3 regions of the Pseudoxanthomonas sp. JBR18 genome follow, and region 1 is predicted to be linked to each of the others. Evidence: predicted binding sites of a transcription regulator. Region 1 holds the regulator's gene; each other region holds the start of a gene.

What was found. The regulator FliA, encoded in region 1, starts transcription of late flagellar genes. The targets are predictions, from matches to a motif close to TAAAGTTTNNCNNNCNNNGGCCGATAA.
Region 2: the regulator FliA is predicted to act here: its motif matches at 1,774-1,800, upstream of PJ250_RS11295 (methyl-accepting chemotaxis protein).
Region 3: the regulator FliA is predicted to act here: its motif matches at 1,953-1,979, upstream of PJ250_RS02570 (GGDEF domain-containing protein).

Annotation. Positions count from the first base shown of each region.
Region 1 is NZ_CP116339.1:3,693,039-3,697,061, forward strand. It holds gene PJ250_RS16725 (chemotaxis protein CheA) at 1-474, opposite strand, end outside; gene PJ250_RS16730 (protein phosphatase CheZ) at 478-1,086, opposite strand; gene cheY (chemotaxis response regulator CheY) at 1,086-1,478, opposite strand; gene PJ250_RS16740 (RNA polymerase sigma factor FliA) at 1,497-2,246, opposite strand; gene PJ250_RS16745 (MinD/ParA family ATP-binding protein) at 2,243-3,127, opposite strand; gene flhF (flagellar biosynthesis GTPase FlhF) at 3,114-4,023, opposite strand, start outside.
Region 2 is NZ_CP116339.1:2,521,004-2,525,026, reverse strand. It holds gene PJ250_RS11295 (methyl-accepting chemotaxis protein) at 1-1,744, opposite strand, end outside; gene PJ250_RS11290 (glycoside hydrolase family 2 protein) at 1,956-3,947, opposite strand.
Region 3 is NZ_CP116339.1:526,658-530,680, forward strand. It holds gene PJ250_RS02555 (SDR family oxidoreductase) at 1-433, opposite strand, end outside; gene PJ250_RS02560 (hypothetical protein) at 545-820, opposite strand; gene PJ250_RS02565 (alpha/beta hydrolase) at 904-1,896, opposite strand; gene PJ250_RS02570 (GGDEF domain-containing protein) at 2,055-3,533, shown strand; gene PJ250_RS02575 (glutaminyl-peptide cyclotransferase) at 3,603-4,023, opposite strand, start outside.

The DNA of each region.
Region 1 (4,023 bases):
GGCTTCGGCCGGTTTGGCCGCCGCGGCCTGGGCCTTGGGCGCGGCAGGCGCCGGCGCCGCCACGGGCGTGGGTTTGCTGGGCGCCGCGGCCGGGACGTCGCCGGCCGCGAACTGCGCGATCAGCGCCGGCGGGGCCGGCGTGAGCGGCTGTCCGCCGGAAAAGGCGTCCAGCATGTCCTTCAGGTAGTCCAGCGACTGCTGGGCGGCGTCGAAGTGGCGCGCCTGCAGCGTGGTCTGGCCGGCGCGCGCCATGCCCAGGGTTTCCTCGGCGGCGTGGCACAGCTCGACCATCGGGTGGATCGCCAGGAACCCGGCGCCGCCCTTGAGCGTGTGGAAGCCGCGGAACACGGCGTTGAGTTGCTCCGAATCACCGGGCGCCTGTTCCAGCGCGACCAGCTGCTCGCCCAGGCGCTCCAGGATTTCCTGGGCCTCGATGATGAAGTCGGCAGCGATGTCGTCGGGAACGGCGCTCATGGCTTACAACCCGAGGTTGGAGAGCAGGTCATCGGCGTCGTGCTGGGACACGCCGTGCTTGTCCAGGCCGGCCAGGGCAGGGCCCGCCAGGCCATTGGCCACCGGCGATCCCTCCTTGGGAGGCAGGCCCAGCGCGCCGAAGCCTTCATGCACACGGCGCACGATGCCGGCCACGCGGCGGATGATCTGTCCGGTCAGGTCCTGGAAGCTCTGGGCCAGGGCCATCTCGGTGAGGTTGTGGCGGATGCGGTCCAGGATTTCGCCCTGGTCGGCGTTCAGGCCGCCGGCGCGCAGCTGGTCGGCCAGGGTGCGGCATTCCTCGGCCAGGTCTAGGGTGCGGTGGCTGGCCTGTTCGGTCATGGCCACCACGTGGTCCAGGCGCGAGCAGGCATCGTCCAGCTCGCCGGCTTCGCTCGGCACGGTGGGCAGGTCGCCCAGGGCCTGGCCCAGGTCGCGTGCCAGCCGGCTCAGCCCCTGCATCATCGGCTTGGTGCGCCAGGCGGCCAGGGTGTCGATCTCCACCCGCCAGGCGCCCTCGTCGCCGCTTTCCAGCGCGTCCAGGGCCCGCTGCAGGCTCTCGATGAGCGCGCCGCGCTCGGTCGTGGCGTTCATCAGGCGGCCGCTCCCAGGCGTTCGAAGATCTTGCCCAGCTTTTCTTCCAGGGTCTGGGCGGTGAACGGCTTGATGATGTAGCCGCTGACGCCGGCCTGCGCCGCCTCGATGATCTGCTCGCGCTTGGCCTCGGCGGTGACCATCAGCACCGGTAGGTGCTTGAACTTGTCATCGGCGCGGATGTTGCGCAGCAGGTCGATGCCGGTCATGCCGGGCATGTTCCAGTCGGTGACCACGAAATCGAACGGCGATGCCCGCAGCGCCGCCAGGGCGCTGTTGCCGTCTTCGGCTTCGGCGGTGTTGGTGAAGCCCAGATCGCCGAGCAGATTCTTGACGATACGTCGCATCGTCGAGAAATCGTCCACGATCAAAATCCGCATGTTCTTGTTCACCGCTGACTCCTAGGTTCTTTAATCTTCGTCTTCGAGGCCGGAATCGGCCATTTCGAATGCCTTGAGGCGACCGCGCAGGCGCACGGTGGCCTGGCCGTGGATCTGGCAGACGCGCGATTCGCTCACCCCCAGTACGGCACCGATTTCCTTCAGGTTCAACTCCTGCTCGTAGTAGAGCGAGAGCACCAGCTGTTCGCGCTCGGGCAGCTGCGCGATGGCCTTGCCCAGCTCGCGGCCGAATTCCTGCCGTTCGAGCATCTGCTGCGGATTGGGCCCGCCCTTGGCGACGGTGTCCAGCTCGCCCTGGTCCTCGATGCGCGACTCCAGGCTGAGCACGTGCCCGCGCGAGGCGTCTTCCATCAGGCGCATGTAGTCCGGCAGGGGCATGTCCATCGCCGCGGCCACCTCGTTGGGGGCGGCGGCGCGGCCGGTGGCCTGCTCGATCTTGCGGATCGCGGCGGCCGCGTCGCGGGCGCGGCGATGCACCGAGCGCGGCACCCAGTCGCCGCGGCGGATCTCGTCGATCATCGAACCGCGGATGCGGATCGAGGCGTAGGTCTCGAACGAGGCGCCCTGGTCGGCGTCGTAGCTGCGCGAGGCCTCCAGCAGGCCGATCATCCCGGCCTGGATCAGGTCGTCGATTTCCACGCTGGCCGGCAGGCGCGCGGCCAGGTGATGGGCGATGCGGCGCACCAGGTCGGCGTGCTGGGTGATGTAGTCGTTGTCGTTGTTGCGCTGGACGGCGCGGTACTGGGCCAGGGCGCTCATGCGGCCACCCCCGGGCGGATCATCCGCTCGACGAAGAACTCCACGTTGCCGCGCGGGGCGGTCGGGGCCTGCCAGCGGGCGGTGCGGCGGGCGATTTCGGCGATGGCCTGGGCCGAGGGGCTGGCCGGGTAGGCCCTGACCACCGGCTGCTGGCGCTGCACCGACAGGCGCAGCCAGTCGTCCTGCGGCACGCAGCCCAGATAGTTGAGTGACACATCGCCCAGGAACTTCTCGCAGACCCGGCCGAGCTTGTCGTACAGCAGGCGGCCTTCGTTGGGGTCGCGGACCATGTTGGCCACGATCTGCACCCGGTCCACGCCGCGCTCGCGCGAGAGGACCTTGATCAGGGCGTAGGCGTCGGTGATCGAGGCCGGCTCGTCACAGACCACCACCACCGCATCCTGGGCGGCCTGACAGAAGGTCAGCACGCTGTCGGTGATGCCCGCGGCGGTGTCGATCACCATGACATCCAGGTCGCGCTCCAGCTCGGAGAAGACGTTGATCAGCCCGACGTGCTGGCCCGGGGCCAGCTCGGCCATGTGCCGGCGGCCGGAGGCGGCCGGGACCACCATCAGCCCATTGGGCATGTCGATGATCGACTCTTCCAGGGTGCAGCGGCCGGCGACCAGGTCGGCCAGCGTGTAGCGGGGCGTCAGGCCCAGCAACACGTCGACGTTGGCCAGACCCAGGTCGGCGTCGAGCAGCAGGGTCCGCTTGCCCATGTCCGCAAGGGCCATGGACAGGTTGACCGACAGGTTGGTCTTGCCGACACCACCCTTGCCACCGGTCACGGCGATGGTCCGCACCGGGCCCAGCGGCTCGGGTCGGGTCGCCGACAGGGGGAAGGCGTTGGTCAGCTTGGCGTAGTCACGCGACTGCATGGGTCTGCTCCGGGATACAGGGCTTATCGGCATCGCGCCGCAAATCTTCAAGGCGCAAAACCAGGCTGGGGGCATTGGCGCGGTGCAGGTCGTCCGGCACGTGCTGTCCATCGGTCACCCAGGTGATGGGGAGGCGGTGATCCACGACCACCGACAGGGCGCTGCCAAAGCGTCCGGTCTCGTCGAGCTTGGTCAGGATCACGCCCTGCGGCGCGGCCCCGGCGAAGCGGCGCACCACCTCGTCCAGGTCCGAAAAGTGGGCATTGGCCGGCAGCACCAGCAGCGAGCGGACCGTGCGCGAGGCGCGCAGCCAGTTCAGCTGGGCGGCCAGGGCGCGGTCGCGCTGGCCCAGGCCGGCGGTGTCGATCAGCACCAGCTTGTAGTCGGCCAGGCGCACCAGCAGCTGCTGCAGGGAGGCGTCGCTGTCGGCCTCGTGCACCGCGATGCCCAGCTGGCGGCCGTAGCTGTGCAGTTGTTCGCGGCCGCCGACGCGGATGGTGTCGGTGGTGACCAGGGCGATGTCGCGGGCGGCATGGGTCTGCAGGAAGCGCGAGGCCAGCTTGGCGATGGTGGTGGTCTTGCCGGCGCCGGTCGGGCCGACCAGGGCGATCACGCCGCCTTCTTCCAGCGGGTCGCCGTGGGCGATGGGCAGGCGCTGGGACAACAGGCCCAGCATCAGGCCGCGGCCGCGGTGCAGCTCCAGGTCGGCCGGGATCTGCATGACCACATCCCGGATCAGGCCGGCATCGAAGCCGTAATCGTCCATCAGCTCCAGGGCCTGGGCGCGCACGGGCGACCCGCGCAGGCGCTCGTCGGTGAGGCGGTTCATCTCACGCTCGATCATCTGGCGCATCAGGGCCAGCTCGTCGCGGAGTTGGCTGAGTTGGGCGTCATCC
Region 2 (4,023 bases), 1.2 Mb from region 1:
TTTCCTCGGCCGAGGCGCGCACCTCGCCGGCCGAGCCCTGGATGCCGGTGACGATGCCACCGACCTGCTCGATCGCCGCATCCAGGCCCTGGCGCAGACTGGCGTACAGCCCCTGGTGATCGCCGCGCATCCGCTCGCGCAGGTCGCCGCGCGCGAAGGCCTCCATGACCCGGGTGACCTCCAGCAGGCGCGTCTCGACGCTGTCGAGCAACAAGTTGATCTTTTCGGCCAAGACCCGCACGAAGCCCGCCTTGCCGTCCAGTCCGATGCGCTCCTCCAGATGGCCGCGCGCGGCATCGGCCACCAGCGCGGCCACCTCGTGCTCGATCACGCGCTCCAGGCGGCGATCCTGCCATTCCATTGCCAGGCCCAGCAGCTGCCCGTTGTCCAGCACCGGGCTGACCTGCAGGCGGAAATGACTCATGCACAGTTCGGTCTCGCCCGCCTGAGGTTCGGCGCGCTCGCACGCGGCGGTCAGCATCGCGGCCACCTGCGTGCCCAACTCGCCCGCCCGGGTGCCCAGCAGGGTCTCCCCTCCCAGCCCGGCACGGGCGAAGTCATCGGTGAGCGCGTCGTTGACGTAGACCACCATGCCCTGTGCATCGGTGACCATGACGCTGGCCTGGACCGCGTCGAGCGCCTGACGCACGCGCGCGTTCTCCCGCGCGGTGGCGCGTTCGCCTTCGATCCGCTGCCGCAGGCTGGCCTGCATGTGCTGCAACGCGGCCCCCAGGGTCCCCAGTTCATCGTTGGGGTTGTGGATGGCCAGGCGGCTGTCGAGGCGATCGTCGGCGATGTCCCTGGCGAAGGCGACGGCCTGCTCCAGCGGACGCACGATGGCGCGCAGCAGCAGGACCAGCATCACCACCAAAACAACCGCGACGGCGACCAGGGTGATGGAGAACATCGCGTTCATCCACGCACGCTCGTCGGCCTGCGTCTTGCGCCCCTGCTGCAGCAGCGCGTCCTGCTGCCTGTTGAGCGCGGCCAGGGCGGGCACCACCTTGGCCGCGGCCGCGTCCAGCGACTGGACTTCGCTGTCGACCCCGTAACGGGCAGCGGCATAGGCGATGAAGCGATCCTGATATTGCTGCATGAGCGTGCGGATCTGTTCGCGCGCGGCCTCGGGGATCCTGGATTTCTGCAGCAGCAGCTCGAAGGGCATGGCCTCGGCCCCCAACTGGTCGGCGTACTTCTGGTCGCGACGCAGGATGAAGTCCTTCTCGTGCCGGCGCATGGTCAGCATGGAGACTTGCAGGGCCGGCGCGTCGTACTGGCCCAGCACGTTCTCCACGCCATGCACCGCCTCACGCAGTTCGCCCTGCAGTCCGGAATCGGCATCGTGCCCCAGTTCGGCGATGCGCTCGTCCAGCGACTCGGCCGAGGCGAGGTAGTCCTTGATCGTAGCCTGGAACGTCGCCGCCGGCCCGGTGCCAGACGGTTTGCCCAGCGCTGCCTGGGCCAGGTCGCGCCGCAGCGTGGCGCGCGCGGCGTTGAAGCGCTTGCCACTGTCCACCGAGAAAGACAGGGCATACTCGGCCTGCAGCCGGCGCGCCTCGTTGAAGGCCTGGGCCAGCCGCTGGACGGTGGCGTTCCGCTCCTGGAAGCGCTGCAGTTCGGTATCGGCCGCCGTGGTTCCGGCACTGACCCGCCAGTAGGCAAAGCCGACCACGGCAAGTCCAAGGACAACGGCGATCAGGCTCACGCGGAGCTTGGTCGCAATGGTGAGCATGGGGAGTTTCATCGAGGGGCACCAGGCGCAATGACGCCCCTGTATCGGCCCGGCCAGCGCGGACTTGAGCGCTTTTTTTCAAGCGCAGCCAGGCAAGGCCTGGCGCGGATGCGCAAGCACATCACCCAACGATGACGGCGCCATGACAGGCACGGGGTCCGGCGTGCCGCGGCGCATGCGGCGGTTGACGCGCGACGGGCCGACGCCTGTCGCGCGGGAGGCGTCAGTCGGCCGCTGCCGGGGACGCTTCGACCAGCGGCGCGTGGACCCGGGCGAAGTCGGCGGCCGGCATCTTGGGCACCTCGCGGTCGTAGGTCATCAGGCCGTTGATCTCGCCTTCCACGTCGGTGGTCTGGGTATAGACCGCCGCGCTCAGGCCCACCTCGCGCGCCTGGCGGATGATCTCGGCGAACTTGCGCTGGTAGCGCTGCCGGTAATCGTCCTGATCCTTGGCCGTTTGATATCCCCAGTTGCGATTGGCCGGGAACCACAGATGGCCCTCGATGGGCAGGCCGATGCCGCCGTATTCGCCAATCACGATGGCCCGGTGCGTGTGTCGCTCCGGCACGTGCGGCACGTCCTCGTAGGTGTGGATGTCGAACAGATCCGAACCGGCATCGCCGGTATCCAGCCAACCGCTGGTCTTGTTCACCACGCGGCTCGGGTCCAGCGCCTTGACCGCCTGGGCCAGGCGCGTGGAGGCGTATTGGCCCCAACCTTCGTTATTGACCACCCAGGTGACGATGGACGGATGGTTACGCAGGTCGCTGATCATGCGCAGCAGCTCGTACTCGAATTCATCGGAGACGCGCGCGGGGAACAGCACCTCGTCGTTGGAGGCCTGCCGCACGAACTGATCCAGGCTGTCCTCCTCCTCGCCCGAGGGCATGTCCTGCCAGATCAAGATGCCCAGCCTGTCGGCCATGGCGTAGTACTGCGCCGGCTCGACCTTGATGTGCTTGCGCAACATGTTGAAGCCGGCACGCTTGAGGAACTTCAGTTCGAAGGCGATCGCCTCTTCCGACGGTGGGGTGAGCAGGCCGTCGGGCCACCAGCCCTGATCCAGCGTGCCGTTCTGGAACAGCGGCTGGTTGTTGAGCAGCATCACCGGCTGGCCCGGGATGGGGCCCGGCCCAATGGAGCTCTTGCGCATGGCGAAGTAGCTGCGTACCTGGTCACGCGGTGTGCCGACCACCTTGGCCTTGGCATAGGCCTGCGCCTCGACCTCGGTGAGCAGGGAATCGTCGCGTCGGCCATTGGGGCGGTGCTGGGAGGCGTCGGCCTGGTCGAAGGGCGGCTGCACCGACACCAGTTCCACATCTAGGTCATAGAGGAAGGGTCGGTCCGGCGACCACAGCTTGGCCTCGGGGATCGCCAGGCGCGTGCGGCGGTTGGCGCGCACCACGCGCGTGGCCACCACGCGCTTGCCGTCGCGCGCGGTGATCCGCACCGCGTCGGCATCGCTGGCGCTGCGGTTGAGCGCGACGTTGACGTCCAGCATGCCGGCATCGATGTCCGGAGTCATGTTGACGTCTTCGATGTGCAGCTTGGGCACCGGCTCCAGCCACACCGTCTGCCAGATGCCGCTGACCGGTGTGTACCAGATGCTCTTGGGGTCGAGCTGCTGCTTGCCGCGCGGCTGGGCGCCGTCGGAGGTGGGATCGGTGACCTGCACCACCAGCTCGTTGTCACCGGGCTTGAGGTAGTCGGTGATGTCGAAGGTAAACGTATCCGAGCCACCACGATGCGAGCCGACGACCCCACCGTTGACCAGCACGTGCGCCTCGTAGTCGACCGCACCAAAATGCAGCAGCACCTGCTGCCCGGACCAGTCGGCGGGAATGGTGAACTGGCGCCGGTACCAGATGCGGTCTTCGGGTGTGACCTTGCGCGCCACGCCTGACAGCTTGGATTCCACTGCGAACGGCACCAGGATCTTCCCGTCCATCGCAGTGGGCTGAGCTTCGGTCTTGGGCCGGATTGCGTAGTCCCATTGGCCATTGAGGTTCTGCCATTGCGCACGTTGCATCTGCGGGCGCGGATAACTGCGCCAGGCATTCTCCGGCGTGACCTGCTTGCCCCAACGCGTGACCAGGTCGCTGGTGTAGACATGGTCGTCGCCGACGGCGGCGGTCTGCTGCGCCAGCGCGATGCCGGGAGCGAGGAAGCACAGCGCCGCGAGGGCCAGCGGGACGCGGACGGCCTTGATCGTCATGGTGTACAGATCCTTCAGTGGCGTGCAGGCGCCTGACGCCGGCACAGATGAGCCAGGCGACACCACCGGACGCGAT
Region 3 (4,023 bases), 1.4 Mb from region 1:
GCGCCTCGCCGGCCAGCTCCGAGGCCGCGCGCGGATGGTGGGAATCGGCATCGAAGACCTCCTCCCGGGCGACATCGGTGGGTTGCAGCGCCCCCATGCCCACCCCGGAGGTGATCAGCAGGGGCCGATTCGATCCCTTGAGCGCCTCGCCCATCGCCAGGATCACGCGACGGTCCTTCTCGCAGTTGGCCACGAAGTTGGCGAAGTCATGGTCGAAGGCGGTATGGATCACCGCATCGGCCTGCTCCACCCCGGCGACCAGCGTGTCCGGTGCTTCCAGGGTGCCCAGGAGCGGCTCGGCACCGGCGGCACGCAGGGCCTGGGCGCCGGACTCGGAGCGGGTCAGGCCCAGCACCTGGTGGCCTGCGGCGAGGAGTTCGGGGATGACGTGGGAGCCGATGAAACCGGTCGCACCGGTGAGGAAAACACGCATGGCAGCAGCGCCTGTCTGAAGTCAGCGTGCTTTATCCGCCCACCCGGCCTGGGCGAACAGCCGTGGCGTTACAGGGGTATGCGCACTAACAGGCTGCGCGTGGCCGTGTGCTCAGTACAGCAGTTCGGTCCGCAGCCCCTGGGCCTGCAGCGCGTCGTCGGCCTCCAGGTACCAGCGCTCCGGGCCGGCGGCCACCGCTTCCACATACAGGCCCTCGCCGTCCTGCCGCGGGGGGCGATGGATCTTGACGATGGACACCCGGTGCCGGGGATCGCCCAGCGCCAGCAATGCACGCTGCACCGTGCTGGCCAGCTCCGCCGAACTCATCTGCGCGTCGAGCGGGCGGAAGGCGAGGCGGTAGCTGAAGCTGGGACGCGGTGCGGACATGACGGGCAAGAACATGAGCGGGAGGGTCGATCAGGGTACAGGCGTCCTCGGCGGGCCTGGCCAGGCCATCGGCCAAATTCCCGTCAAGTCGGTGCCCGGCCCAGCACCCGGCGCACGAATGCCGCCACTTCCCGGGCCAGCTCCTCGTCCTCCGGCGCGCCATTGAAGCCGCCATGCGGCATCGCCTCGAACACATGCAGCTGCGCATCGACATCCGCCCGGCGCAGCGCGCGGTGCAGGCGCACGGTGTTGGACAGGAACAGATCGCGCGTCCCACTCTGCAGGAAGGTCGGCGGGAACCCGTCGAAGCGGCCGAACAACGGCGACAGCCGCGGGTCGGCCAGGTCCGCCCCACCCGCATAGAGCAGGTTCTGCGCCATCAGCGAGCCGGGCAGCACCACATCCACCGTGCGGTTGACCTGGAAGCTGTCACCCGACTCGGTCAGGTCCACCTCGGGCGAAAGCAGCACCAGGCCGGCCGGCAGCGGCAGACCCTCGTCGCGGGCGCGCTGGAGCATCGCCGCGGCCAGACTGCCGCCGGCCGAGCGTCCGCTGATCACCACGCGCGCGGCGTCGTGTCGCGCCAGGACCGCGCGGTAGACCGCCAGGCAGTCATCTAGCGCGGCTGGATAGGGATGCGCCGGCGGCATCCGGTAATCCGCGCCGTAGCAGGCCAGTCCGTGCAGATCGGCCTGGACACAGGCGCCGATCCTGCACGCCTGGCCGCCACCGAACACCAACGCCCCGCCGTGCAACTCGATCAGTGCCGCATCCGGGTCCTGCGGCTCGACGGGCGTGGCCAGGTGCACGGTCGCCGTGCCCACCTGCAGGGTCCGCGCCTGGGCACGCACGCGCCCGGCCGCCGCGGCCAGCGCCTGGGCATAGTGCTGCTCCACCGCCGCCTGCATGCGGATCCATCCCTCGGAGTCGTCCGCTGCCGGCACGGCGATCCTGGCGTTGTGCGGCACCCCATCGGCAGCGACCTTGTCACGCAAGTACTCGCGTGCATGCGCGCTGATCGAGGTCGGCACGGGGATCGTGCGCGCTTCGATACGGACGCCGTGACCGTCATCCATGGAGACACCCTTTAGGGAAAGCAGTCGACCGACAAGGATAACCATCGCACCCGATCTAAAGTTTTAGCTCCACGCGCCGCTATTCTTGACGCATCATCTTGGCGCCGCACGATTCGGCGCCCCAGCTCGTCCCCCGAGAGAACGCTCCGCGCCCCGACATGCGTACCGACCTCCAACGCGAACTGCAGCACTGCCGAGGGCTGCCCAGTCCTCCAGGCGTGGCACTGCAGTTGCTGCGGCTGGCGCAGGACCCGGACGCGATGATGGCAACGGCTTCGAACCTGATCGGCAAGGATCCTGCGCTGAGCGCGCGCATGCTGCGCGTGGCCAATTCGCCGCTCTACGCCGCCCGCCAGCGTGTGGAAAATCTCACCCAGGCCTTGTCGCTGCTGGGACTCAACGCCACCCTGACCTTGGCCCTGGGCTTCACCCTGTCGCGGCAGATGTCCCAGCCGGAGAGCAACTGCCCGCGCGAGCGCGTCTGGAAGCGCTGCGTGGTCGCCGCGCTGGCCGCCCGCCTGCTCGGCGAGCGTGTCGGCTTGCGCCAGCTGGAAGAACTGATGCTGGCCGGCCTGCTGCAGGACATCGGGGTGCTGGCGCTGTGCCAGCTGTTCCCCGGCGAATACCAGGCCCTGCTCGAGCAGGCGCTGGACAATACCAACCTGCTGCTGAGCGAACGCGAGACCTACGGCGCCGACCACGCCGAGATCGGCGCCCTGCTGGCCCGGCACTGGAACCTACCCGAGCTGCTAACCGACGCCATCGGACAAAGCGAAGCGCTGGCGCAGGTACAGCTACCGCCCTTCCAGGCCTGCGTGCGGGTGTCCGGCCTGATCGCCGACATCTGGATGGGCCAGGACACCGAACAGGCGCACCTGGAAGCCCAGGCCTCCTGCATGACCCATCTGTCGCTGGGCCCGGATACGTTCAACGGCGTCGTGGAGGATGTGCGCACGATGCTGGCCGATGTCTGCGAGGTCTTCGAGGTGCACATCTCCAGCCCCTCGCAGCTGCGGGCCATCCTGGACGATGCCCGGGAGCTGGCCCAGCTGCGCGCGATGCGCGACCTGCAGGAGGCCGCGCGCGCGCGCGAAGCCGCCGAGGAATTCGAAGGCCGCGCCCGCCGCCTCACCGAGGAGGCCCGCCGCGATCCGCTCACCGGCATTTTCAATCGCGCCCAGCTCGAGCACGTGCTCGGCAAGGAATTCGAGGCCGCCCAGCGCCACGGTTGGCCGCTGTCGGTCGCCTTCATCGACCTGGACGACTTCAAGCAGGTCAATGACCGCTGGGGCCACCTGGTCGGCGACGAGGTGCTGCGCAATTTCGCCCAGGCCCTGCAGGTCTACCTGCGCGGCAGCGACATCGTGGCCCGCTACGGCGGCGAGGAATTCATGATCGTGCTGCCCGGCATCGACGCGGCCACCTCGGCCAACGTGGTGCGGCGCATCCTGGCCGAGGTCGGCCGCCTGCCGATGACCATCATCGACCAGCAGCCGCTACACGTGACCTTCTCGGCGGGCGTGGCCACCCAGGACAGCGCCCATGCCTTCCCCAGCATCGAAGCCCTGCTGACCAACGCCGACAAGGCGCTCTATACCGCCAAGCGCGACGGCCGCAACCGCGTGGTCAGCGACTGAGGGCATCCCGCTGGCGCCTGTGGCGCGCCAACGGCACAACGCCTGCGGCCTCGCGTCGCGCCATGCGTCCTACTGGGCCGGCGCCAGCTCGATCTCGTAAAGCGTGGGCCACTGCTTGCCGGTGACGAAGATGCGATCGTGCGCGGCGTCGTAGGCGATGCCGTTGGCCACGTCGTTGATCGGGTCCTCCAGCGTGTCGCGCGGCGGCACCAGCGGCGCCAGCTCGACCCAGCCCAGCACCTTGCCCGTGGCCGGATCGATGCGGGCGATGCGCGTGGTCAACCAGACGTTCGCCCACAGCTCGCCCTTGATCCACTCCAGCTCGTTGAGATTGCGCAGTGGCTGCCCGTCGGCGGTGACCTCGATGGTGCCGGTCTGCTGCAGGGTCTGCGGGTCCAGCCGCCGGATCTGCGCGGTGCCATCGCTCATGTACAGACTGTGCCCATCGCTGGTCAGCGCCCAGCCCTCGCCGCGATAGGCGAAGCGCGTC